One region of the Brevibacillus sp. FSL K6-2834 genome, then DNA from elsewhere that is predicted to be linked to it. Evidence: riboswitches for the same ligand, from Rfam matches in the RefSeq annotation. Region 1 holds a riboswitch; each other region holds the start of a gene.
What was found. A riboswitch is a leader RNA that binds a small molecule or an ion and turns the genes downstream of it on or off. The one in region 1 is predicted to bind S-adenosylmethionine.
Positions count from the first base shown of each region.

Region 2: linked by a shared signal. The riboswitch ahead of NST96_RS03065 (homocysteine synthase) and the one ahead of NST96_RS20000 (pyridoxal phosphate-dependent aminotransferase) in region 1 are both predicted to bind S-adenosylmethionine.
Region 3: linked by a shared signal. The riboswitch ahead of metK (methionine adenosyltransferase) and the one ahead of NST96_RS20000 (pyridoxal phosphate-dependent aminotransferase) in region 1 are both predicted to bind S-adenosylmethionine.
Region 4: linked by a shared signal. The riboswitch ahead of NST96_RS03175 (methionine ABC transporter ATP-binding protein) and the one ahead of NST96_RS20000 (pyridoxal phosphate-dependent aminotransferase) in region 1 are both predicted to bind S-adenosylmethionine.

Region 1 covers NZ_CP151945.1:4,023,364-4,028,988, reverse strand. Annotated here, with positions in the region: gene NST96_RS20005 (MFS transporter) at 1-1,255, shown strand, start outside; SAM riboswitch class I at 1,549-1,661, shown strand; gene NST96_RS20000 (pyridoxal phosphate-dependent aminotransferase) at 1,767-2,942, shown strand; gene NST96_RS19995 (hypothetical protein) at 3,277-3,660, opposite strand; gene NST96_RS19990 (PLP-dependent aminotransferase family protein) at 3,822-5,021, shown strand; gene NST96_RS19985 (family 1 encapsulin nanocompartment shell protein) at 5,108-5,625, opposite strand, start outside.
Region 2 covers NZ_CP151945.1:580,353-585,977, reverse strand. Annotated here, with positions in the region: gene NST96_RS03075 (hypothetical protein) at 1-249, shown strand, start outside; gene NST96_RS03070 (hypothetical protein) at 277-1,242, opposite strand; SAM riboswitch class I at 2,118-2,222, shown strand; gene NST96_RS03065 (homocysteine synthase) at 2,304-3,605, shown strand; gene NST96_RS03060 (GNAT family N-acetyltransferase) at 3,739-4,245, opposite strand; gene NST96_RS03055 (MarR family transcriptional regulator) at 4,472-4,957, shown strand; gene NST96_RS03050 (MFS transporter) at 5,027-5,625, shown strand, end outside.
Region 3 covers NZ_CP151945.1:5,129,149-5,134,773, forward strand. Annotated here, with positions in the region: gene NST96_RS24910 (sensor histidine kinase) at 1-785, opposite strand, end outside; gene NST96_RS24915 (polysaccharide deacetylase family protein) at 785-1,798, opposite strand; gene metK (methionine adenosyltransferase) at 1,984-3,189, opposite strand; SAM riboswitch class I at 3,329-3,429, opposite strand; gene NST96_RS24925 (hypothetical protein) at 3,483-3,956, opposite strand; gene NST96_RS24930 (S8 family serine peptidase) at 3,982-5,625, opposite strand, start outside.
Region 4 covers NZ_CP151945.1:601,931-607,555, reverse strand. Annotated here, with positions in the region: gene NST96_RS03190 (pentapeptide repeat-containing protein) at 1-117, opposite strand, end outside; gene NST96_RS03185 (MetQ/NlpA family ABC transporter substrate-binding protein) at 389-1,228, opposite strand; gene NST96_RS03180 (methionine ABC transporter permease) at 1,275-1,940, opposite strand; gene NST96_RS03175 (methionine ABC transporter ATP-binding protein) at 1,942-2,955, opposite strand; SAM riboswitch class I at 3,041-3,157, opposite strand; gene NST96_RS03170 (Ger(x)C family spore germination protein) at 3,251-4,402, opposite strand; gene NST96_RS03165 (GerAB/ArcD/ProY family transporter) at 4,372-5,508, opposite strand; gene NST96_RS03160 (spore germination protein) at 5,518-5,625, opposite strand, start outside.

The DNA of each region.
Region 1 (5,625 bases):
CTGGCCGCTGGTGACGATCTACATCCACGATTTTCTCGGGAAGCCGCTCACCGTAGCGGGTGTTCTTTTGATGCTGAATCAGGGAGCGTACCTGATCGGCAGTCTGACAGGCGGGGTTCTCTTTGACCGCTGGGGGAAAATGCGCACAGTATACGCCGCGACAGCGGGAGCGGTAGCCGTAGCTGTGGCACTGGGCTTCACAACCAGCTTTCATACGTATACGGTCTTGCTGCTTTTGAACGGATTTTTCTCCGGCATCATGTTTCCTGTGCTCAATGCCCTGATCGGCCTCTTGTGGCCTGACGGCGGCCGCAAGGGCTTGAATACGGTTTATGTGGCACTCAATATCGGGGTAGCGATCGGTTCCGCCTCGGCGGGAATGCTGGCGAGCATTTCCTTTGCCTGGACTTTCTTTGGAAATGCGGCGCTGCAGCTGGCAGTTCTGTTTCTCTTTATCTTTTTGAGCCGCACGGTCGATCTTGAGCGCGGTCAGGAAAAAGAAGGCCGGCTCGTGGCAGCGTCGGCGAAGCACACAGAGGAAGGTGAGGGGGCACAGCTGCCTGCCGCGGGATTGGCGGAGAAGGCCGGCGGATCAAAAGGGGCCGCGGCGGCAATGGCGACGGATGCCGCTCAAGCTGCCGGTCGCCCGATGGCATGGCTAGCGCTCGGTCTGTTGTCGGCAGGGTTGTTGGTCTGCTGGATTATTTACTCGCAGTGGACGACTGTGCTGTCGGCGTATATGCAGTCGCTGGGCATCACGCTCAGGGAGTACAGCCTGCTGTGGACGCTGAATGGTGCTTTGATCCTGTTCGGGCAGCCGTTTATCTCCTGGGTGATCAGGCACTTCGCCCGTACGCTGAAAGCGCAGTTGCTGTTAGGCGCCTACGTCTTTTCGCTCTCCATGCTGATCTTGTCCCAGACGACGGTGTACGCCGGTTTTTTCGTGGCCATGTTTGTCATTACACTGGGTGAAATGCTGGTGTGGCCTGCCGTCCCGACCATCGCTGCCGAGTTGTCTCCACCGGGACGTGAAGGGTTCATTCAAGGCCTCATCGGGGGCGTAGGCTCAGGAGGACGCATGGTCGGCCCGCTGATGGGCGCCGTGATCTTTGAAGCGCTCGGAGCAAATGGGATGGTCTACTTCATGGCTGCTTTGGCTTTGGTCGCTGTCGCTTGCTTTACCGTGTACACGTCCTTTGTAAAGCGTCCTGAGATGAAGGCAGCTCTGCCTGCTCCGGAGAAGCTCGGGTCATGACAAGCAATGCTTGGACGGATACTCGTAGCTGTCAGGCGAAGACCAGCAGGCTTTCAGCCGAGGCCGCTCAGGCTGTCAGTCGAGGCCCCTCAGCCTGTCAGTGAGGCTCCTCAGTTTGTCAGTTGAGGACCGCCAGGCTGACAGTTGAGGACTGCCAGGCTGTCTAACGAGGCCCTGCAGGCTGCCGGGCCAGCAACAGCAAAGCAGCCCGGGCCATGGTTCGGGATATTGTATTGACACTCCCAACCTGCTCAAGTAGTATAGTAGACATTCAAAGTAAATAGGTTGCTGTTAACTTATCCAGAGAGGTGGAGGGACTGGCCCGATGAAGCCCGGCAGCGGATCTTGCAGGATATTCTGCAGATGCTGTGCCAATTCCAGCAGGAGCGATCCTGACAGATAAGAACGTGGAGACGCACGATCCGCCCCTTTTTCTGTTCAGGAAAAGGGGCTTTTTGCATGCCTGCTTCGATGTCTGGATTATTTTTGCGAAAGAAAGGATAGAAAGCCAATGCGCATCCAACCATCTGCCATGGTGGACCGACTGCCGACGCAGTTTTTTGCCACGCTGGTAGCGAAAACAAACAAGGCCATCGCGGCCGGACATGACATTATCAATCTTGGACAGGGCAATCCCGATCTCCCGACACCGCAGCATATCGTGGAAGAGCTGAGCGAGCAGGCCAAGCGCCCTGTCCATCACAAATACCCGCCGTTCAGCGGCAGGCTGGAGCTGAAGCAGGCCGTCGCCCACTGGTACAAGGAAGAGTTCGGCGTGGAGCTGGACGCGGAGGAAGAGGTAGCCATCCTGTTTGGCAGCAAGACAGGTCTGGTTGAGATTTGTCAGGTGCTGCTGAACCCCGGGGACGTCGCTTTGGTGCCCGATCCAGGTTATCCGGATTACTGGTCCGGCGTGGCTGTAGCTGACGGCCGCATGGTCATGATGCCGCTCAAGGCTGAAAACGCGTTTCTTCCGGATTACGGCCAGTTGAAGCCGGAAGATTTGGAAAAAGCCAAGCTGATGTTCCTCAATTACCCGAACAATCCGACGGCGGTCAACGCTCCGGTGGAATTTTTTGAAGAGACCATCCGCTTTGCCCGCAAGCACGAGATCGTCGTCTGCCATGATTTCGCCTATGGTGCGATCAGCTTTGACGGCAAAAAGCCGGTCAGCTTCATGCAGGTGCCGGGGGCAAAAGAAGTAGGAGTGGAGTTTTACACCCTGTCGAAAACGTACAACATGGCCGGCTGGCGCGTCGGGGCTATGGTCGGAAACAAGGAGCTCGTACGGCTGGTCAATTTGATTCAGGACCATTACTTTGTCAGTCTCTTCGGCGCTGTGCAGATGGCGGCGGCAAAAGCGATGACCGGCTCGCAGCAATGCGTACATGATCTCGTCTCCGTCTACCAAAGCAGGCGGGATGTGCTGTTCGCCGAGCTCCACCGGATCGGTTGGCAGGCCAAGCCTTCAGAGGGCTCGTTTTTCAGCTGGCTGCCTGTTCCCGAAGGGTTTACATCGGTCGAGTTTTCCGATTTGCTGCTGGAAAAGGCTCATGTGGTGGTTGCGCCTGGCGTCGGTTTTGGACCGACGGGCGAGGGGTATGTGCGCGCGGCGCTTCTTTCCAGCGAAGAAAGGCTGGCGGAGGCAGTGCGAAGGATTGAGAAGCTGGGGCTGTTTGCTCGGTAAGCTTGTTGGCGGGCTTCGGGTTATCTTGCTCCTTGTCCAGGGGCCGCGGTGGGGAGAAGCCTGGAAACAGGCTTCTCCTGCGATTCGGGGTGGCACAACAGGCTGAATCAAGCAGGATACTCACGGATAAAGCAGGCTTGATTCGAAATGATACTCACGGATGCCAAAACATAATGACGGCAATCTTTTCAAGAAAGACAGCCTTATTTTTCGTGTATAGCGGAAGCCATACTTGCAACATAAAGCATGGCTTCCCAAGCAAAAGGCCCGGAGCTATGATCGCTCAGGGCCTTTATGATGGCTTGATGGAATCAGGTGATACCCCAGGCCAGCTTTATGGACTGGGCGGGATCGGAGGTTGCCAGTTCAAGTCTATGTACCGTGTTTCGATGGTTTGCAAAGCGAGCTTCAGCTTTTGCGGAGGCTGCTCCATTCCTTTGACAATCAGGGTTTGGACCAATACGACTCCCTTGTCTGAATTCTCCATATACGTCTTGGCAAAATCGGTCCGAACGTCGAAACGCTTGCCGTTTTCGTCATACAGATTCCAGTAAGGGAAGCTCTCCAGTTTTCCCAAGCCCTTCAACTCGATTATCCAGACGGGCTCGAATTTGCCTACAAAAACCCGTCCCACCGTACTTTTGCTTTTTCTCCTGTTTCTTACCTCTACAGCCCGGTTTACCACCAAAAGAAAAGCAGGAAACATCTGCACAAGCATCGATACCCCCAACCAAAGTAGTCGCGAGTATAATCCGACGATTTCGACCGAGCCATCGCTCGACATAGCTAAAACCTATTCCGCCGATAGATTTGTGAGATTGGACTTATGACGGCCGCAGTGATAAAACAGGTATAAGCGAAATCTAGGGGGAACCGAACATGGAATATTCATTTTCCAAAGCAACCAGCGCACTCAGCTCCTCGGCCGTGCGCGAAATCCTGAAGCTGACACAGGGCAATCAAGTATTGTCTTTGGCAGGCGGCCTGCCGGCAGAGGATTCTTTTCCAATCGAAGAAATGAGAGAAGCCTTCAATCGCGCTCTGGATCACGGAGCAAAATCGCTGCAATACGGCTTGACTGACGGGTACATTCCGCTTCGGGAATGGGTTTCGTCCCGCATGAAACAAAAGCATATGAATGTTGGCGTAGAAAACATGCTGATCACTACCGGCTCCCAGCAGGCCGTCGACTTGCTCTGCCGTGTCTATCTGGACGAAGGCGACGTCGTGCTGGTAGAAAATCCAACGTATCTCGCGGCCGTGCAACTGTTCCAATTTCGCGGCATTCGAGCTATTCCGGTGGATGGAGATGCGGAAGGCATGGATATGGAGGACCTTGCCAGAAAAATCGCACAATATCGCCCGAAGATGGCCTATGTCATTCCGACGTTTGCAAACCCGACAGGAAAGGTTTGGAGTCTGGAAAAACGCTTGGGACTGCTGAAACAATGCCGGGAAAACAACATTTTGATTCTGGAAGACGATCCGTACGGGGAAATCCAGTTCGACGGCAAGGCGCCTTATCGCAGCATTTTTTCTCTCGATGAGCATCCGGACGGATCGGCTGTCGTCTACACCAGCACCTTCTCCAAAATCGTCGCTCCGGGTCTTCGAACGGGGTGGGCGATTGGAGACAGCCAGGTGATTCAGATGATGGTAAAAGCCAAGCAGGCAATCGACTTGCAGTCCAGCACAATCGACCAATTTGCTCTGTATGAGCTGCTGTCCCGGTTTGATTTGGAAAGCCATATTCAAAAAATCCGCGACTCGTACAAAGAGCGGATGGAGTGGATGCACGAGCTGCTCTGTCGTCAAACCAGCGGCATGAAGTGGAATAAACCGAGAGGCGGAATGTTCCTCTGGGTAGAGCTGCCGGAGCATGTACACTCCGAGAAGCTGCTGGCGCAGGCTGTCAAGGAAGGCGTCGCGTTTGTTCCCGGTATCCCGTTCTACGCGGACCAGCCTCAAACGAATACGATGCGCCTCAACTATACGCTGCTGGATCGGGAACATACCGAACTGGCGATCAACCGCTTGGGCAAAGCGTTTGCGGAGTACAGCCAGCTAGTCGCTCACTAGCGATAAATGAATACGTGGATCGAATAAAACAGGGTGTCCCGAAGTCTTTGACGACGGGGGCACCCTGTTTTTTGCAGCCTCGGTTATTATTCTTCTGTTTCCTCCAACGTGCAGATCGCACTCGGCCGCTTGATGCGGAGCACGACACACTCATAGACGCGGAACAGGCTGTTCATTTGCTCGTCTCCGAGGAAGGACGTATCGAAGTCTTCCGCAATAGCCAGGTCAAGGTTGTGACGGCCGGTTGCGACCAGGACGCCGGATCGGCCCTTGATGGTCGGGGATTGGAAGACGCCGTCGGTGACCAGATTGCGGACGTGCTCGATTTCCAGTACATTCGTTCCCTTGTGTACGCGGTGCAGAAGCGAGTACAGCTCAGGGGAGACGACCAATGCGTATGGACCGCTGTGTCCCATCTTCAACAGCTTGTTGCGCGCTTCCACGATGTCGGCAAAGGCATTGCCCGACTCCATCCAGTCGCTCTTCAAGTGGGTGAGACGCCCCTTCACATTCATCAAGCCCGGCAGGTCCAGACCCGGGGAGCCGTTGAAGATCAGGTCATCCTCCATGAGAGCGCAGCCGGCTGCCGCATTCGCAGCGGCAC
Region 2 (5,625 bases), 2.2 Mb from region 1:
AACAATTATAAAGATAAGCGTTGGACATCCGTCGAGGCTGTAGAGTTGAACGGAAAACAAGTGGAAGTGTTAAAGGCGAATAATAATGCAAAGGGTAACCCTGCTTACCATATGGCCTATATCGACAAATCTACTGGTATGCCAATAAAAGTAGAGGACTATAACAGCAATAACGAAGTTATGGCGGTCTATCTATACTTTTTTGATTATGTTCATGAAATAGGTGACAGGTTTATAGAGGAAAAGTAAAAAGCGCGATTTCTCGCGCCTTTTTTATTACGATCGGTAGAAATCTTCAATTGCATCTAGCAGCCCCGGAGTTCCCGTCACAACTTCAAGCGTATTTCCGTAAAACACGATTGGCACATCATTGATAAGCGGGCTAAAAGTGTCAATGTAATCATTAAAGATTGCCCTCTTGCTCTTGTTGAAATCGCTATCGCCTTCCATGTTCACACCGATGAAGGCCGTAGCGGATGAGCGTTTACCACCAGCAACTGGATCTCCATATACGTCCACGACTTCATCATTACGGGCACTCCTATAAACCAAGTTCACATTCTTATCAGGAGCCGAGTGATAATATGTTGCTGGTTGAATACAAATAACATCAAAAATATTGGTGCGATTAGCGATAACTCCTATATTGTGAGCAATATTTTCCCTGTTTGCACCATAGCCATAGTATGGGCACCACATAAAGTATCTTTCATAAGTGTTGCGAATACGATAAGACAGATCATTCAACAGTTTCACCATCGGATTTGAGGTTGGTCTGGAACTGTCAAGTTTCTCCTGAATCGGATAAATGGCTTCTGTACTGAAGTAAAAACCTGCAAAATCCTTATCCCAATATGTTTGTCCCAACCGATCAACGATTGTACTTTTCACTTGTTTCATATAATCTACATAGTCAGAATAGAATTCGTCCGCCTTCTCGATAGTAGATGAATTGTTGTGAAGCATAGGGAGGGAAATGTACATTTCCTCTCCAGCAATGTCTGATCGCTTCCACACTCTTAGAAAATCCTCCAAATAGCTAATGGATTTCGAAATGACTTGCGCTCGATGTGATTTAGATTTCAGACGGTCAAACCTCGTGCTTGCATCATCCGGATGTCCGAGGTGAATAATATACACGTTAAGCCTTCGACCGTCGAGTGCGTTAAGCATACTTGTAGTTACGTTATAACCGTCGCCTGTATAAATGTGTAATCCTCGAATGCGGTTCAGTGCTATCATAATGCAAAGTCCTCCTTGTTTTTGTAAGAGATAAACGACTTTTTGACCGGTCATCTTGTCGCTTTCACTTACTAGGTAAAATACAAGGAAATTTGCTCACTCTTTTTTTTGAACAGGTAAGGGATTGGCGTGGAATAATTGATCGACGTGAGGGGAAAAAAGTGAGGAATAAAGGTGAATTAGTCATGTTCCCCTCCAAAACTCAGCTACCGCATTATTCTGAGGAACTGGAAAAAGAGAAGGAAGAAAACGACAAATTTATCAGGGACCTTCGTGTTAGGGTTGAAGATATCATGAAAAGACAAGAGCTATGCAGGCCATCTTCACGAGAACAACACCAATAGGCCAGGGGAGCTACTCCCTAGCCTCAACACAGGATATTGTGCATATGTATACCTATACCTGCCTCTCGTTATGGCCCGTACGCAGCCATCGACCGGTGCAAAAATGCGCAAGGAAAAGCATCCATCACTAGGGCGCCCACTTCGAACAGGAACCTTGCAGTAACGGATTCGCCAAAATCAACTGAATATATTCAAAGCAATAAAAAAAGCCGGAGGCCTGTGCTTCCGCTCCGATTTTTTCCTTGCGCCAGTCCCGCATTGATCAAGGACAAGGTTTCCCAGCCTACTGCAAACTCATTTTCCATGGCTCTTTCCTTTCCTCCTTATTGTTGCTGTGAGGAAAAACAAAAAGCCCAAGAGCGTACACCACCCGAAACAGCTCCTCCCCACCCTCCAGATGCAGAGAAAAGACCATACGATAGCAGCGTTCTCGAAATCACAGAAAAACCACCAATTTAGTCGGAAATTTGATTGACCTTCCGAAATTGTCCCCTTATAATACCAAATAAGCGCTATAAGAAAATTGCAAACATTTCATCAAGAGTGGTGGAGGGACAGGCCCGATGAAACCCGGCAACCTGCGCAAGGACGCATGGTGCCAAATCCTGCAGAATCGCTGATTCTGAGAGATGAAACCGCCCGGCATGTCCGAAGCCTTCCCCTCTCAGGAGAAGGCTTCGTTTTCTTTATATCTTTTGACGAGAGGAAGAGATGCCCATGTCAGACCAGCAACAGTGGAAACCGGAAACCCTTGCCCTGCACGGCGGCCAATCCGTCGATCCTGTGACAGGATCGCGAGCAGTGCCGATCTACCAGACGACGTCCTATGTGTTCCGCGATACGGAGCATGCGGCCAACCTGTTTGGCCTCAAGGAGCCAGGCAACATTTACACGCGGATCATGAATCCGACGCAGGATGTATTTGAACAGCGCGTTGCCCTTTTGGAGGGCGGGGTCGGGGCACTTGCCACTTCGTCCGGCCAGGCTGCGATTACATTCGCCATCCTGAACATCGCCCAGGCGGGTGACGAGATCGTCTCCTCCAGCAACCTGTACGGCGGCACCTACAATCTGTTTGCCCATACACTGGGCAGACTGGGGATCAAGATTCATTTCGTCGATCCGTCCGATCCGGAGAATTTCCGGGCCAAGATCAACGAAAATACGAAAGCTCTTTTCACCGAAACAATCGGAAATCCGCGAATTGACGTCGCCGATATCGAAGCGATTGCGGCCATCGCCCACGAAAACGGAGTTCCGCTGATCGTAGACAATACGTTTGCCACGCCGCTGCTTTGCCGACCGTTTGACTACGGTGCCGATATTGTCGTTCACTCCACGACCAAGTTTATTGGCGGACACGGCACCGCGATCGGAGGAATCGTCGTCGATTCCGGCAAGTTTGACTGGAACAACGGAAAGTTCCCCGGGTTGACCACACCGGACCCGAGCTACCACGGCGTCGTCTACACGGAGGCTGTCGGACCGCTTGCCTACATTATCAAAGCGCGCGTGCAGCTCCAGCGCGATATCGGCGCGGCCGTGGCTCCTTTCAATTCCTTTTTGTTCCTGCAAGGGCTGGAGACGCTTCACCTGCGGATTGAACGCCACAGCCAAAACGCATTGGCGGTAGCCCGCTATCTTCAGCAGCATCCCGCGGTCGAGTGGGTCAACTACCCTGGCCTGGAGGACAGTCCTTACCACGAACTCGCGAAAAAGTACCTGCCGAAAGGAGCGGGAGCAATCCTCACCTTTGGCATTCGCGGCGGTGTTGCCGAGGGCAAAAAGCTGATCGAGTCGGTGAAGCTGTTCTCCCATTTGGCAAACGTCGGCGATTCCAAGTCGCTCATCATCCACCCGGCTAGCACCACTCATCAGCAAATGAACGAATCCGAGCAGCTTGCTGCCGGTGTGACCCCTGGCATGATCCGCATTTCCGTCGGTACGGAAGCCATCGACGACATCATCGCTGATCTGGAGCAGGCACTCCATGCGGCGGTAGCGGTCAGCAAGGTGTAGCTGAACATTTAACGAGCCGGGAACAGCCTTTTTCCTGAACCCGCCATAGCAAAAGGGACGACCCTCTGTCGCGAATGACGCGGACGATGGTCTTCCCTTTTTCCTTTTCCTTGGCAGAGGGGCCAAGGTGAGCTCAAATAGATTTATAGTAAAAAACAGTTGCATGCAATTCCCCATCCGCCGATCTGGCGTAGTCAGGGATGCGGCCCGCTTCCTTATATCCGAGTGAGGCATAGAGCAGGTTGGAAGGATCTCCTTCTCTCGTGTCGAGAACAAGGAGCGTCCGCCCCGCCTGCTTCGCCCTCGCCTCCGCTGCTTGCATCAATCTGCGGCCGATTCCCTTGCGGCGATAATCCGGATGGGCCATCAGTTTGGCGATTTCCGCCCTGTGTCTGCCGTTTTGCTTCGTGGATGCATGCAACTGGACGCTTCCGACAATCTCATTGTTGATTTTGGCCACAAGCAGAATGACCCCGGGCTGCAATACGTTCTCCCAGTACCGCCTTGCCTCTGCCTGCTCCATCGGCGGGAGAAAACCGACAGACGCACCATCCTCGACAACCTTTACCAAAATCTCCGAAAGCCTCTCAACATGCTCGGCAATGCGATTGCATTCTTCAACCTCTACTTCACGAAACATAGCAGACACCCCCAACTGCTGGTTTTGGCCAATCTATTCTTTCTACTATACGCTGTGGGTAATCTTTCTTACAACAAGCGATGTACTTTTAACAGACGACGTATGTTAACAGACTCTGTCAGAACGACAATTTCGTCGGCTTGCTTGCAATGCTACCGAAGCTTGTGGTACATTGGTATTGTTTCCTTGGAAACAATACTGAGGAGGAGGCTGCTCGACATTGGATGTGAAGGAAAGCATCTTCCAGCAAATTCTCGTTCTGTCTCATAAGCAGGAGGAGCGAAGAAAACAGAGACACGACCGATTGCTCGATGAAATCAACCGACTTGCTCCCGACTGTGCGCCATGCAAAAATTTGAGCCTCACCGAGCTGCACGTGATTCAATGCATCGGTCTCGGCGGCGATGCAAACGTGACGGCGATCTCTCAAAAAATCGGGGTGACGAAAAGCGCTGTTTCCAAAATCACGGCAAAGCTGCTCACAAAAGGACTCATCACGCGCTACCAGCTTCACGGCAATCAAAAGGAAGTCTATTTTCGGCTTTCACGACAGGGAGAAGCGGTTTTCTCCATCCATGAGCAGCAGCATCAAAACATCAGCAGCGAGTGGAAGGCGTTTCTGGGGCGGTACACCGCAGAGGAACTCGCCTTTTTGCACCGCTTGCTGCAGGATGCACTGGAACTGGCTGATCAAAAACAACGCGATGAATGACATTCGATCTTCGTCGCATTACTTTTGAACATATTGTTTCCTCGGAAACAAAAAAGGAGGAAAACAACCATGATACAAAAACAAACGGTTGGCTCGTCTACTATTTTATACCTGCTGGGGATTACGATTTTAATCGGTACCTTTGCCCAAAATCTATTCTTGCCGATTTTGACCGATATGCAGCAAACCTTCCATGCTTCCGCTTTTGCGATCAATCTGACCGTTTCCGTTTTTACGCTGATGCTTGCCGTGATGCAGCTCGTGTACGGCCCTCTGGTTGACCGCCTCGGCCGCCGGAGAGTCCTGCTTCCTGCCCTGCTCCTGTTTGTGGCCGCCTCCATCGGCTGCGCTTATGCCCCTTCTCTTGCCTATTTACTGTTCTTCCGGGCGCTCCAGGGTATCGGCTTTGCCGCGATTCCGATCGCAGCTGCGACGGTCATCGGGGACCTGTTTGAGGGGGCAAAAAGAGCAGAAGCGATGGGCACCTATCAAATGATGCTGGGATTGGGCCCGGCGCTTGGGCCGCTGCTGGGCGGCTGGCTGGGGGGACTTGGCGGACATCCGGTCATTTTTCTGTTTCTCGCTGTCAGCTCGCTGATTCTTTTTGGCGCCAACGCCTGGCTGCTCCCGGAAACCAGGCCGTCCGGCTTGTTGGCGACGAAAAAAGA
Region 3 (5,625 bases), 1.1 Mb from region 1:
GTCTGAATGTACTTCTGCAGCGTCGGGACCAGCCCCAGATCATCCAATGCCATGGGCCGAAGGTCAAAGATAATCCGTCTGACGTCAGCCAGACTGAGGCGGACCATTTCCTTCAATTCGTGCAGCTCCATCTGCGCTTCCAGAATGCGTTCATTTTTCAGCATCTTTTCGACAATTTCAGACCGCAGCACGACGTTTGCCATGGATTGAGCGGGCCCGTCATGGATTTCTCGCGCTACCCGCTTCCGCTCTTCTTCCTGCGCCTGGATTACTTTCAGACCCATCAGCTGATGCTGTTTGGCCTCCTCCAGAGCTTCCCCTACCTTGCTCAGGTCGCCGGTCAAGTACCCCAGCACAACCCCCATCTGCGTAACCAGCTTTTCTGCTCGCTCGATTGTTTCCTCCAGCGTGCGAAGCTGCCTCTCCAGATCGTTTCTCCGCTTTTTCAAATTGTCTTCCCGTTCCCGGTAAATGGACAATTCTACCTGAATACGGTTGGCTTCTTCATAAGCGATGCGGATGTCTTCCTCTGTGTATGTCTGAAAATTACGGCTAACCAACACCAGGCGCGCTCGCGCCCTTCGGTAGGAGAGCTCCAGTTCATCTACCTTGCTTATCACTTTCGCTATTTCCTGCCGCAATTCATGCAAATCATGTTTTAAGGAATTTCCTTCTTGCCTGGCATTTTCGGCGATCTCGAATATTTGCGATTTGCTCGTCTCTACCGTCTCGATCGTGCGATTGATCACACCATCCAACATGGTAATACTGATCGCCTGATTCATTATTGATCTCCTTCTACCTCGTTTTTGACCGTCTGGAACAGCGCCTGCAGCTTGGGCACATCCATTTCCCTGATCCCGACATCGTATCTGGGGATGGAAAGCGGATTCACCTGGGCCGTTACCACACCTCGATTTGAATTGAAGACAAATCGGTAGCCCGCTTGCTTGGCTATGTCCAGTACGATGTCATTGCTGTATCCAAACGGCAAGGAAATAGCTTGCACCTGCTTGCCCACCAGATCGCTCAAGCCTACCCGCGACATCGTAAAATCTACGTAAAGGCGATTGCGGTATTCTTGTTCGTCTTCGAGCCGTTTGAGCTCCTCCATGTACACAGGTGCTGTCTCCGGTCCCAGATCTCCCCATTCGTTGCGGGCCCTCTCGTCGTGAAGACTGTATGTATGAGAAGCGATCTCCACCAACCCGGTCTGCAGCATTTCCTTCACTTGCGGACGGGATAGCGGCGTGGTCATTTTTTCTCTCTTTCGCTCCTCGGTATCCCGCAATCGTCCAAGTATGGCAAAGTTGACCGATGGGAACCGATACTGCTGCATTACGGGAAAAGCATGTGTGTAATAACTTTCATACCCATCATCAAATGTAAGCAAGACTGCATTCTCAGTGGGCAAAACTCCTGTCTCGACAAAACGCACAAATTCCGCCAGTGATATCGGATGAAAATTGTTCTCGAATAAAAACGTCATATGCTCTCTAAACTGCTCCGCCCCAATAACATAGCGCTGGTCAGAATCGTCGGTCACATGATGGTACGTCAATACGACTACCCGATCTCTATACCAGAGCTTGGAGGACGCTGCTTCTTCCCGGTTTTTTTCTGTCTGTGGTGCAGCCGATTGCTCCTCGCTTGTGCTTATAGACGTAGTGACATGGGGGAAAGGTTGCACTTTTGGAGCCTCCTCTTTAAAAAAAGAGGCAGTATCGGGCAGTCCGGCAGTCACAACGAGCCCTAGCGCAATGAAAAATACGAGAAAGAAGGGCCACCTCTTCGGCACAAAAAACTCCCTCCTTTATGCCTATATAGGAATTTCGACATATACGAACGGATTCCTTTATGAACTGAATTCCAGCAGTTTGCCGCAAGTCTTAAGGCCTAGTCTTCTTAAAAATATAGAGGAAATCCGTTTTCAATGACAGAAAAAGAGCCTAGTGTGTATCACTAGGCTCTCGCGCTTGGTCTTTACTTGGACAGCCCTGCTGCATCCTGCTTGAGCGCTTCTGCCTTATCTGTACGCTCCCACGGCACATTCAGATCGTTGCGGCCAAAATGGCCGTATGCCGCTGTCTGCTTGTAGATAGGACGACGCAGGTCAAGCTGCTTGATGATACCTGCAGGACGAAGATCAAAATGCTTGCGGATTAGTGTTACCAATTGGTCCTCGGCAATCTTGCCGGTCCCAAATGTATCTACGCTGATGGACACTGGCTGTGCGACACCAATTGCATAGGCCACTTGTACTTCGCATTTTTCAGCCAAGCCGGCAGCGACGATGTTCTTCGCTACATAGCGGGCTGCATATGCGCCGGAGCGGTCCACTTTTGTCGGGTCTTTTCCGGAGAAAGCACCACCGCCGTGACGAGCGTATCCGCCATAGGTGTCGACGATAATTTTGCGGCCTGTCAAACCGGCATCCCCTTGTGGTCCGCCAATAACAAAACGGCCAGTCGGGTTGATGAAGTATTTGGTCTCGGCATCCAGAAGCTCTGTTGGCACGACAGGCTTGATCACGTGCTCCATCAGGTCGTTCTTGATTTGTTCCAGAGTGGTTTCCGGAGCGTGCTGGGTAGAAATAACGATCGTATCAATACGAACCGGCTTATCGCCGTCGTATTCTACAGTCACCTGTGTTTTACCGTCTGGGCGCAGGTAGCTCAAAGTGCCGTTTTTACGCACTTCGGTCAGACGGCGAGCCAGCTGGTGAGCCATGCTGATCGGCAAAGGCATCAGTTCAGGAGTCTCGTTGCAGGCGAAACCAAACATCAGACCTTGGTCGCCGGCACCAATCGCTTCAATCTCAGCATCAGTCATTTTCCCTTCGCGGGCTTCCAGCGCCTGGTCTACACCGAGGGCGATATCGGCAGACTGCTCGCCGATAGCGGTCAGAACACCGCAAGTGTCGGCATCGAAACCAAACTTGGCGCGATCGTATCCGATTTCACGGATGGTGTCACGGACGAGCTTTTGAATATCCACGTACGTGTTCGTGGTGATTTCCCCTGCCACGAGTACCAGACCAGTGGTAACGGAAGTTTCGCATGCTACGCGAGCATTTGGATCCTTGGACAAAATGGCGTCCAGGATAGAGTCGGAAATTTGGTCACAAATCTTATCCGGATGACCTTCGGTGACGGATTCAGAAGTAAACAGACGACGACCTTTTTGCAAAGACATGTGTACTACCTCCTTTGACCTCATACAAATAGTGTGGTAGCCGAAACAGGTTCTTATTAGACGAAGGCACAAGCAAAAAAAAAACCTTTTCCTGTTTTAGAGGAAAAGGTGCTTGGTGTTTGCGTTCCCTACCCTCTTATCGGCCAGAACAGGTATCCGTTCTGCTGGTTAGCACCGCTCGAGTCGGTTGCCGGGCTTCATGGGGCCAGTCCCTCCGCCTGCTCTGGATAAGAGTATCCATTACGGATAATAGAATAATCGTTTTTATAGCCGGTGTCAATAAGCGCTTAGCGCAATTCGTATTTGCCGCGAACCATAATGTGCGCGACACCATTGTAGTTTGCATTCAAGCGCAATCCGCGATTGTCCGAACGGGCGATCAAGAGCAGATGATTGGCAGCCACCTGAGCTCCCGCTCGCAGGTCCTTGCCCTCGGTAATATCTGTCAAGCCATCGCCTTTATCGCCGGCTACTGCTTGTACTTTTCCCGTACGGACGATAAATTCCGTACCCTCAAAACCGTACAGCGTCTGCCCCGGGTGCAGCTCAACCACTGTCAACCCCGTCGAGACGGATGCACCGCCTGTGCCTGCGCCTCCGCCAAGAGCTTTTTGAATTTGCTGATCCACATAGCTTTTGGTGACGACCGGATCATCCGCTGAGCCCGGGACACCGGAAACGCCGTCTGCCATCGCCTGCGAAGCAAAGACCCCCATCCCGACAATTGCTATGGCGAGGATTCCCTTGGTTGCTTTTTTCATTTATGTTCTCTCCTTTTCCATAGAGTTACAAACTGTAAGCCTTCGCCAGCAGGACGACCACCTCTGCACGTGTAGCTCTTCCCTGCGGCTTGAACGTCCGTCCGTAACCGCTTATCCACTTTTTCGCCGTCAGCGCCTCAATGGCGGGAGACGCCCAGTGACTTGTCGGCACGTCGGTAAACGATGACCTGCTGCGATTATAGAGCACGAGATTATTTGCTCTGGCTACCATCAGTGCCATTTCTGCCCGTGTGATCGATTGATCCGGCAGCATGGTGCTGTTTGGATAGCCGCTGATGATGCCGAGCTGGTGGGCAGTCAGCAGATTGCCATAGGCCCAGTGATTTTTAGAAAGATCCTTGAACGGATTTCTGCCTGTATACGTAACGATATTCATCCCTTTGGCCCGCATGGACTGGATCAGCATCGTCGCAAACTGGCCTCGAGTCACCGACTGGTCAGGCTTGAAGGTCGAATCATCAAAGCCTTTGACGACTCCCTTCGTGCTGAGTCTGGCGATCTCGTTGCGGGCCCAGTGCGTGGAAATATCACGATAACCCGCGATCAAAGGCTGCTTGGTCAAAGTCAGCCGGTACGAATCGTATTTAAACGGCAATGTGGTTGTCAGACGGATATAATACTTGCCCGGCTTCAGCTTCATGCCAAGCACCTCTTTGCCCAGATCGGACAGCTGCGCTACGTCGTTCGTGGCAAAGAGCGAGTAGTTCAATGTATCCGAACCGTACAGCTCCAGCCGCATCCCTGTCGATACGGGAACGAACGGAGCGCGTATGCTGACGTAGGATTCGGAATCGACCGTAAATTGGAACCAGTCCTGATCGGTATGAGTAGGCAAGGTTCCTGTCATCAGCGTTCCGTTGGCCAAAGGTGACGCCTGGCGATATGTATCGTTGGGCTCATTGGTATCCTTCCGAATCGGCGTATAGGACACGTCCAGCTTGTACTCGCCGTTCACCTGATTTCGCCAGTACTCGGTCAGCCTGATGTAGTATTTGCCCGGCGATACTTCCTTTTGGGCGCGCTCGGTCGGGTCATTCCGGTCGCCTTTGTCAAATTCTTCAAAGGCTTGTCCCTCTTTGCCGATCTTCATGTTCAGGTCGATCCGCTTGGTATCGGCAGTGACTGTTACGTTTAGCCGGCCGTATTCGCGGACATAGTAAGAAAACCAGTCCTCGTCGCCCTCTTCATGGAAGTTCCCGATTACGGAAATTTGGTTGCCTACCAGCGGGCGGGCCGTATCCATTGTATTGTTGCGCTCATACTTGTCCGGATTGATCGTAAACCGGCTGGTCAACAGATAGGTAAAGCCCTTCACACCGAAGCTTCGCTCCATCCTGATGTACATTCTACCAGCTTTCACCGGTACAGTCAGCGTGTCTCCGTTCCCTATGTAATAGGTAGAAGCTTCGCGATTTTCAGGGAAAAAGGTAGCAGCCAGCGCGGTTGTATTCGTTGAAGTGACAGTTGCGACCAGTGTCACTTTTCCGTCATAGGGAATATCCATGAAATACCAGTCCATTTTGTCGGACTCGGACAAACTCGCCCTCAGCTGTGATTCAATCGGAAAAGCCTTGGCCTGACTCCGAGTATTATTTGGTTCATGAAAATCCATAGACAGCTTTTCGGTAATGGCTCGATTGACATCGAC
Region 4 (5,625 bases), 2.2 Mb from region 1:
CGAAGCAGCGAAGGGCAGCGCGACACAGCACAAGCCGAAGCAGTTCTCGCAGTCAGCTTGCAGACTGAGGCGACTACTGCCGTGGGGCGCTTTTGCATATTCGAGATCCTCGGACATTGCGTTGTCTCCTTCCGCTTCTTTGTATGTCCATGCTTGCATCGTCCTGCCTGAAGACAAGGCTGTGGTTATGATAGTACTGAACGATCCTCTCCGTCAATCCTGGTTCGGACAGGAGGAGAGCCAGGGGGATGAGCAGGTACGGTGTTCACGTTCCGTATTTTCCGCTTGTTTTCTCCTAAAAAAGGAAGGTGCCCCACGTCTAAATGACTGTGGGGCACCCTCTCGATATCTTGAGCAAGAAGCCTATCGTAGAGCTTGAAGCCTGGCATTAGAATGCAGGCACAATTGCTCCTTTATACGTATCTTCGATGAACTTTTTCACTTCTGGCGTATTCAGCTCTTTCGCCAGCTTCTGGATCGCTTCGGAATCCTTGTTGTCCGGACGAGCTACCAGGTAGTTTGCATATGGAGAATCCTTGTCTTCGATGAACAGGGCGTCTTTGGTCGGTACCAGCTTCGCTTCCAGCGCATAGTTGGTGTTGATCAGAGCCAGGTCTACTTCATCCAGGACGCGTGGCAGCATCGCAGCTTCTACCTCTTTGAACTGCAGGTTTTTCTTGTTTTCTACGATGTCTTTTACAGTACCGCTGATGCCTGCGCCGTCTTTCAGCTTGATCAGGCCTTGCTTTTCGAGCAGAGCAAGTGCGCGGCCGTTGTTCGTTGCATCGTTTGGCAGAGCAACGGTTGCACCGTCAGCGAGTTCATCCACGCTTTTTACTTTTTTGGAATATGCGCCAAACGGCTCGATATGAACAGGTACTACTTCTACCAGGTTCATGTTTTGTCCTTTGTTGAAATCATCGAGGTACGGCTTGTGCTGGAAGAAATTGGCGTCCAGCTGCTTTTCATTTACTTGCACGTTAGGTTGAACGTAGTCGGTAAATTCTTTGACTTCCAGAATTACGCCCTGCTCTTTCAGCTTCGGCGCGACGAACTTCAAAATCTCAGCCTGCGGGACCGGCGTTGCGCCCACTTTCAGCGTTACTTCTTTCTGCTCGCCTTGGGAACCGCCGGCAGACGGCGCGGGAGCCGATTCATTTTGGCTGCCGCAAGCAGCCAGAGACAGTGCCAGTACAGTGGACAGTACAGATACGACCAATTTCTTCACAGATGATTTCCCCTTTCTATTTTGAACATTCTCTATGGACAAGATCCTACTTCCGGCTGAACTTGATGACGAGCCTGTCGCCCACCATCTGCAGGATCTGAACCAACACAAGCAAAATACATACCGTCACGACCATGACGTCTGTCTGGAAGCGCTGATACCCGTAGCGGATCGCCAGGTCTCCCAAGCCTCCGCCGCCGATGACCCCGGACATCGCCGTGTAGGACACGAGCGACACCGTGGTAATCGTAATCCCGGCGATCAGCCCCGAACGGGATTCCGGCAAGAGCACGCTGCGGATAATTTGCCAGTTGGAAGCACCCATCGATTGCGCCGCTTCAATCACGCCGCGATCAACCTCGCGCAGGGAGGTCTCCACCAGTCTGGCGAAAAAGGGAGCCGCCCCGATCACCAACGGAGGAATCGAGCCCTTTACCCCGAGTGAGGTGCCGACGAGCATTTTGGTAACAGGAATCAGCAGGATCATCAGGATGATGAATGGCACCGAACGCAAAACGTTTACGACAAAGGATGAGATCGAATAAAACGCGCGATTCTCCAAAAGCTGGCCTCTGGATGTGAGAAACAGCAAAATGCCCAGCGGCAGCCCGATAACGACGGTAAACAAGGTGGAAAAGCCAAGCATCGTCAACGTATCCTGCGTTCCCTTCCAAATTTCCGCCCAGTCTATATTTTTAAGCGTGAATCCCATTTTAAATCACCTCCACTTCCAGGCCGCGCTGACGAAGCGTATCGACAGCTTTCCTGTTCTGCTGCGCATCCCCGCCCAACTCGATCACGAGCTGGCCATATGGGGTGTCTTTCATACGCGAAATGGTTCCTTGCAGGATACTGAACACCGTACCTGTTTCCTGCATCGTTTGGAACAGAATCGGCTGGTAGGTTTGTTCTCCGAGGAACGTGACCCGCAGGATCGTCCGTTCGCCTGACGCCTTTTCATGAGCAACGGCAGCCCGCAGCTCGCTGGAGTCTGCTACTTGCTCCACGAACTCCTGTGTCGTCGGATGCTGCGGCTTCAAGAACACATCCAGAACATTGCCCATTTCTACGATGTGCCCTCCGTCAATGACACCGACCCGGTCGCAAATGGAGCGGATGACGTGCATTTCGTGCGTAATGAGGACGATCGTCAAGCCCAGCTTCCGGTTGATGTCCAAAAGAAGCGCCAGAATGGAGTTGGTCGTCTGCGGGTCCAAAGCGGATGTCGCTTCGTCGCACAGCAGCACCTTGGGGTCGCTCGCCAGCGCCCGGGCAATGCCGACACGCTGCTTTTGTCCGCCTGACAATTGTGCTGGATACTTGTCGCGGTGCTGTTCCAGCCCTACCAACGCCAGCATTTCCTTCACCTTTTTGTCGATCTCCGCCTTGGGCCGCTTGGCCAGCTTGAGCGGAAACGCGACGTTCTCCCCGACTGTAGCCGACGAGAGCAGGTTGAAGTGTTGAAAAATCATTCCGATATGCCGCCGCTGTTCCTGGAGCTTGCCTTCATCCAGCTTGGTCAGATCAACCCCGTCTACAATGACGCTGCCTGCTGTCGGACGTTCCAACAGGTTGATGCAGCGAATCAGCGTACTTTTGCCGGCACCGGAATGTCCGATGATGCCGAAAATTTCCCCCTTCTCGATCGAGAGGTCAATTCCGCGCAGCGCAGGTGTTTTATGGCCTTTTACAATGTAGTCTTTTTTCAGATTCTGCAACCGAATCATCCGGTTCACCTCCCATTACAATCAACAGCCCCTTTTTCATCAGGCGAAAAAGGGGCTGCACCGCATTATACGATCGCATTCACCCTTCTCATCTGTCAAGATTCTACAATCTTGTAGGAATTGGCACCGCGCCACCCATCAGAATCGATGAGCCGGTTGCCGGGCTTCATAGGGCCTGTCCCTCCGCCGCTCTGGATAAGAAGAATTCTACGTATATTTAGTTTGAAGAACTTTATTTCTTTTTATGATACAAAACGGATTATATGCTATACCAAAATAGAAAGTCAATGGGCAATTAATCCAACACGCCGTTGCGGACAATTTCTACATCGATGTTGTAATCGAAGCGGGACTTCCTGTACATCTCATGCCACTGATCGTGAGACAGCTTCCGCGCCCCGCGGAATTTTGCCCGGTATAATTCCCCGAACCCAAAGGGGTCTACCTCCCATTTTTGCATTTTGGCGACGACCTTGGCCAAATCCTGCTTCATGTTTTCAGACAAGGCCTGCTCCATTTTTCTGAGTACCTCCGGTTGTTCTATTTTTAACGGTATTGACATTTCCAGAATGCGTGTCCGTACTTTCACATCGACCTTGTAGGTCAGTGGATTCGTACTGACAATATCGACGTGGGCCTTGCTGCTCAGCGTATCAAATACCATTTGGATGTCAGGGCCGGTTGTGTTCTTCTTTTTCGGCTTTACCCCCATCCTCTCCGGATCTACCGACGTTTCGTACGTTCCCGCTCGATAAGCATCATGAACTAGCTTGATGTGAAAGGCTTCCTTTGGAGGAATCCAGCCGACATATTTGTCCTTGTGAAACAGAGCCACGCCTTTGATCCTCACCTCATCCCCTTTCCTCTCAAGAAAAGGGACGTAAGGGTCGATTCCCTCGCTGAAGTAGGAGCGGTAAAACTCATGGAGAGTAGGAGACGGAATTTTGTCATCCTCTACGTTGTGCCGGATCAATTGGTAGAGGTAAATGCCAATATTGCCTTCCTCTTTGAATTTGTACGTCAGCAAATCGTAGGTTTGGCCCTCAATGACACTTAAATAAACCCGGCTTCCAATCGAGGGGTCGCGGTACAGAGTGTCCACAATGCTGCCTATCCCTTTTCTGGCCAGCTCCTCGCTGTACATCGCGACCCGAAGCTGCCCGCCCAGCACTTCTTTGTCTGACTGCAGGTTGGCCTTGTCGCGAATGCCCTTGCTCGTCAGACTGATGCCGGACATCACCTGCACTTTTTCTTCAGCCTCGGGATTGATGGAGGGCATCACCACCGTTCCGCGTATGTTCCCGTCCTTTAACAGGTCATATCCCGCCACCGTAATCATTCCAAGCTCATCAAAAATTTGCGTCCTGATACAGCCGCTGAGCAGAACAGAACATAGAAGGAGCACGGCTCCCGCTCTCAGGAGCCGCTTATTTCCGGATCTCGGCACGATGAATCCTCCCTCCTGTTCCACCGCCGTTTGATCAGAACTCCCAACAATAGGACATAAGGGTAAATCACAGCCATGTACAAGCTAACGTACGACATGCGATCGATGATGTAATTGGCTGCATGTCTCGAGACAAAAAATTGCATCGCAATAAAGATGACCGCGCCGATGATGTACAAAACCCGCTTCTGGTTCCAGCCAAACATTCTTTTGCACCCCCTGGAGGCGGACCACATATACAGCATGACGTTGGGCAGGATGATCAGCATCCACAGGGAGATGGCAAGGTACTCGAACCGCTCCAGAAACGGGAAATACACGACGGTCTTGATCTGCAGCGTTGGCCATATCGTTCGTATGAGCTGGCCTTCGCTGAAGAATATGAGCGAGATGATCATCAGGACGACGTAGATGAAATTGGTAATGAACGCTCCCCACTGGGCATGCCGATGCAAACGCGTTTTATCTCCGACGTAGGGGTAAATCGAATACAACACTTCATACCCGACGGAGGTAAAGGCCATGATCAGTGCCCCCTTTAGAAGCTGCTTGAAATCTGCCTCCATAACCGGCAAAAGATAGTGCCAGCGGGCGTATTCCAACGTGAAGTAGAGATCAAAAAAAAGCCAGATCGTGATAAACACCGAAATGATCGCGTAGCCGGTAATCACCCGAATACCACCGAGGACAGTGTACATCGCAAGAAATAACAATATCGAGCCAAGTATCCAGATCGGAATCCCTGGAAAAATCCATGATTGTACGACTTCTATGTACCCCCGCAGGATGACCATCGCCATTGCGATGAAGTAGAGGATGTACAGAAGGCTGAATAGGTTGCCGATGATTTTCCCGTACACATCCCGATGTATCCCGAATAAATCTGCGGACGGGTAGTGCCTCAGTGTCCGGCATATGATCCAAATCGTAAGATGCGACAGCAGTCCCGCGATGGCTACGGAAATCCATGCGTCATGGCCGGATTCGGCTGCGACCACCCGCTGATAGCCTAATATTCCTACCCCTATTTGCGTCGACATGACAACGAAGCCGGTCATGTAAGGAGCTATGGTCGTCGTTGGTTTGGGCTGAACATTGATCTTCATGGCTCCTCCCTACTCATCTTCATCAAAATTATGGATTTGGCGTGCTCGTTGCTTGTTGTAGCGATAAGGCTTGCCGTTTTGAAAAAACTCGAGACGTTTGGCAAGGAACGCAAAGGG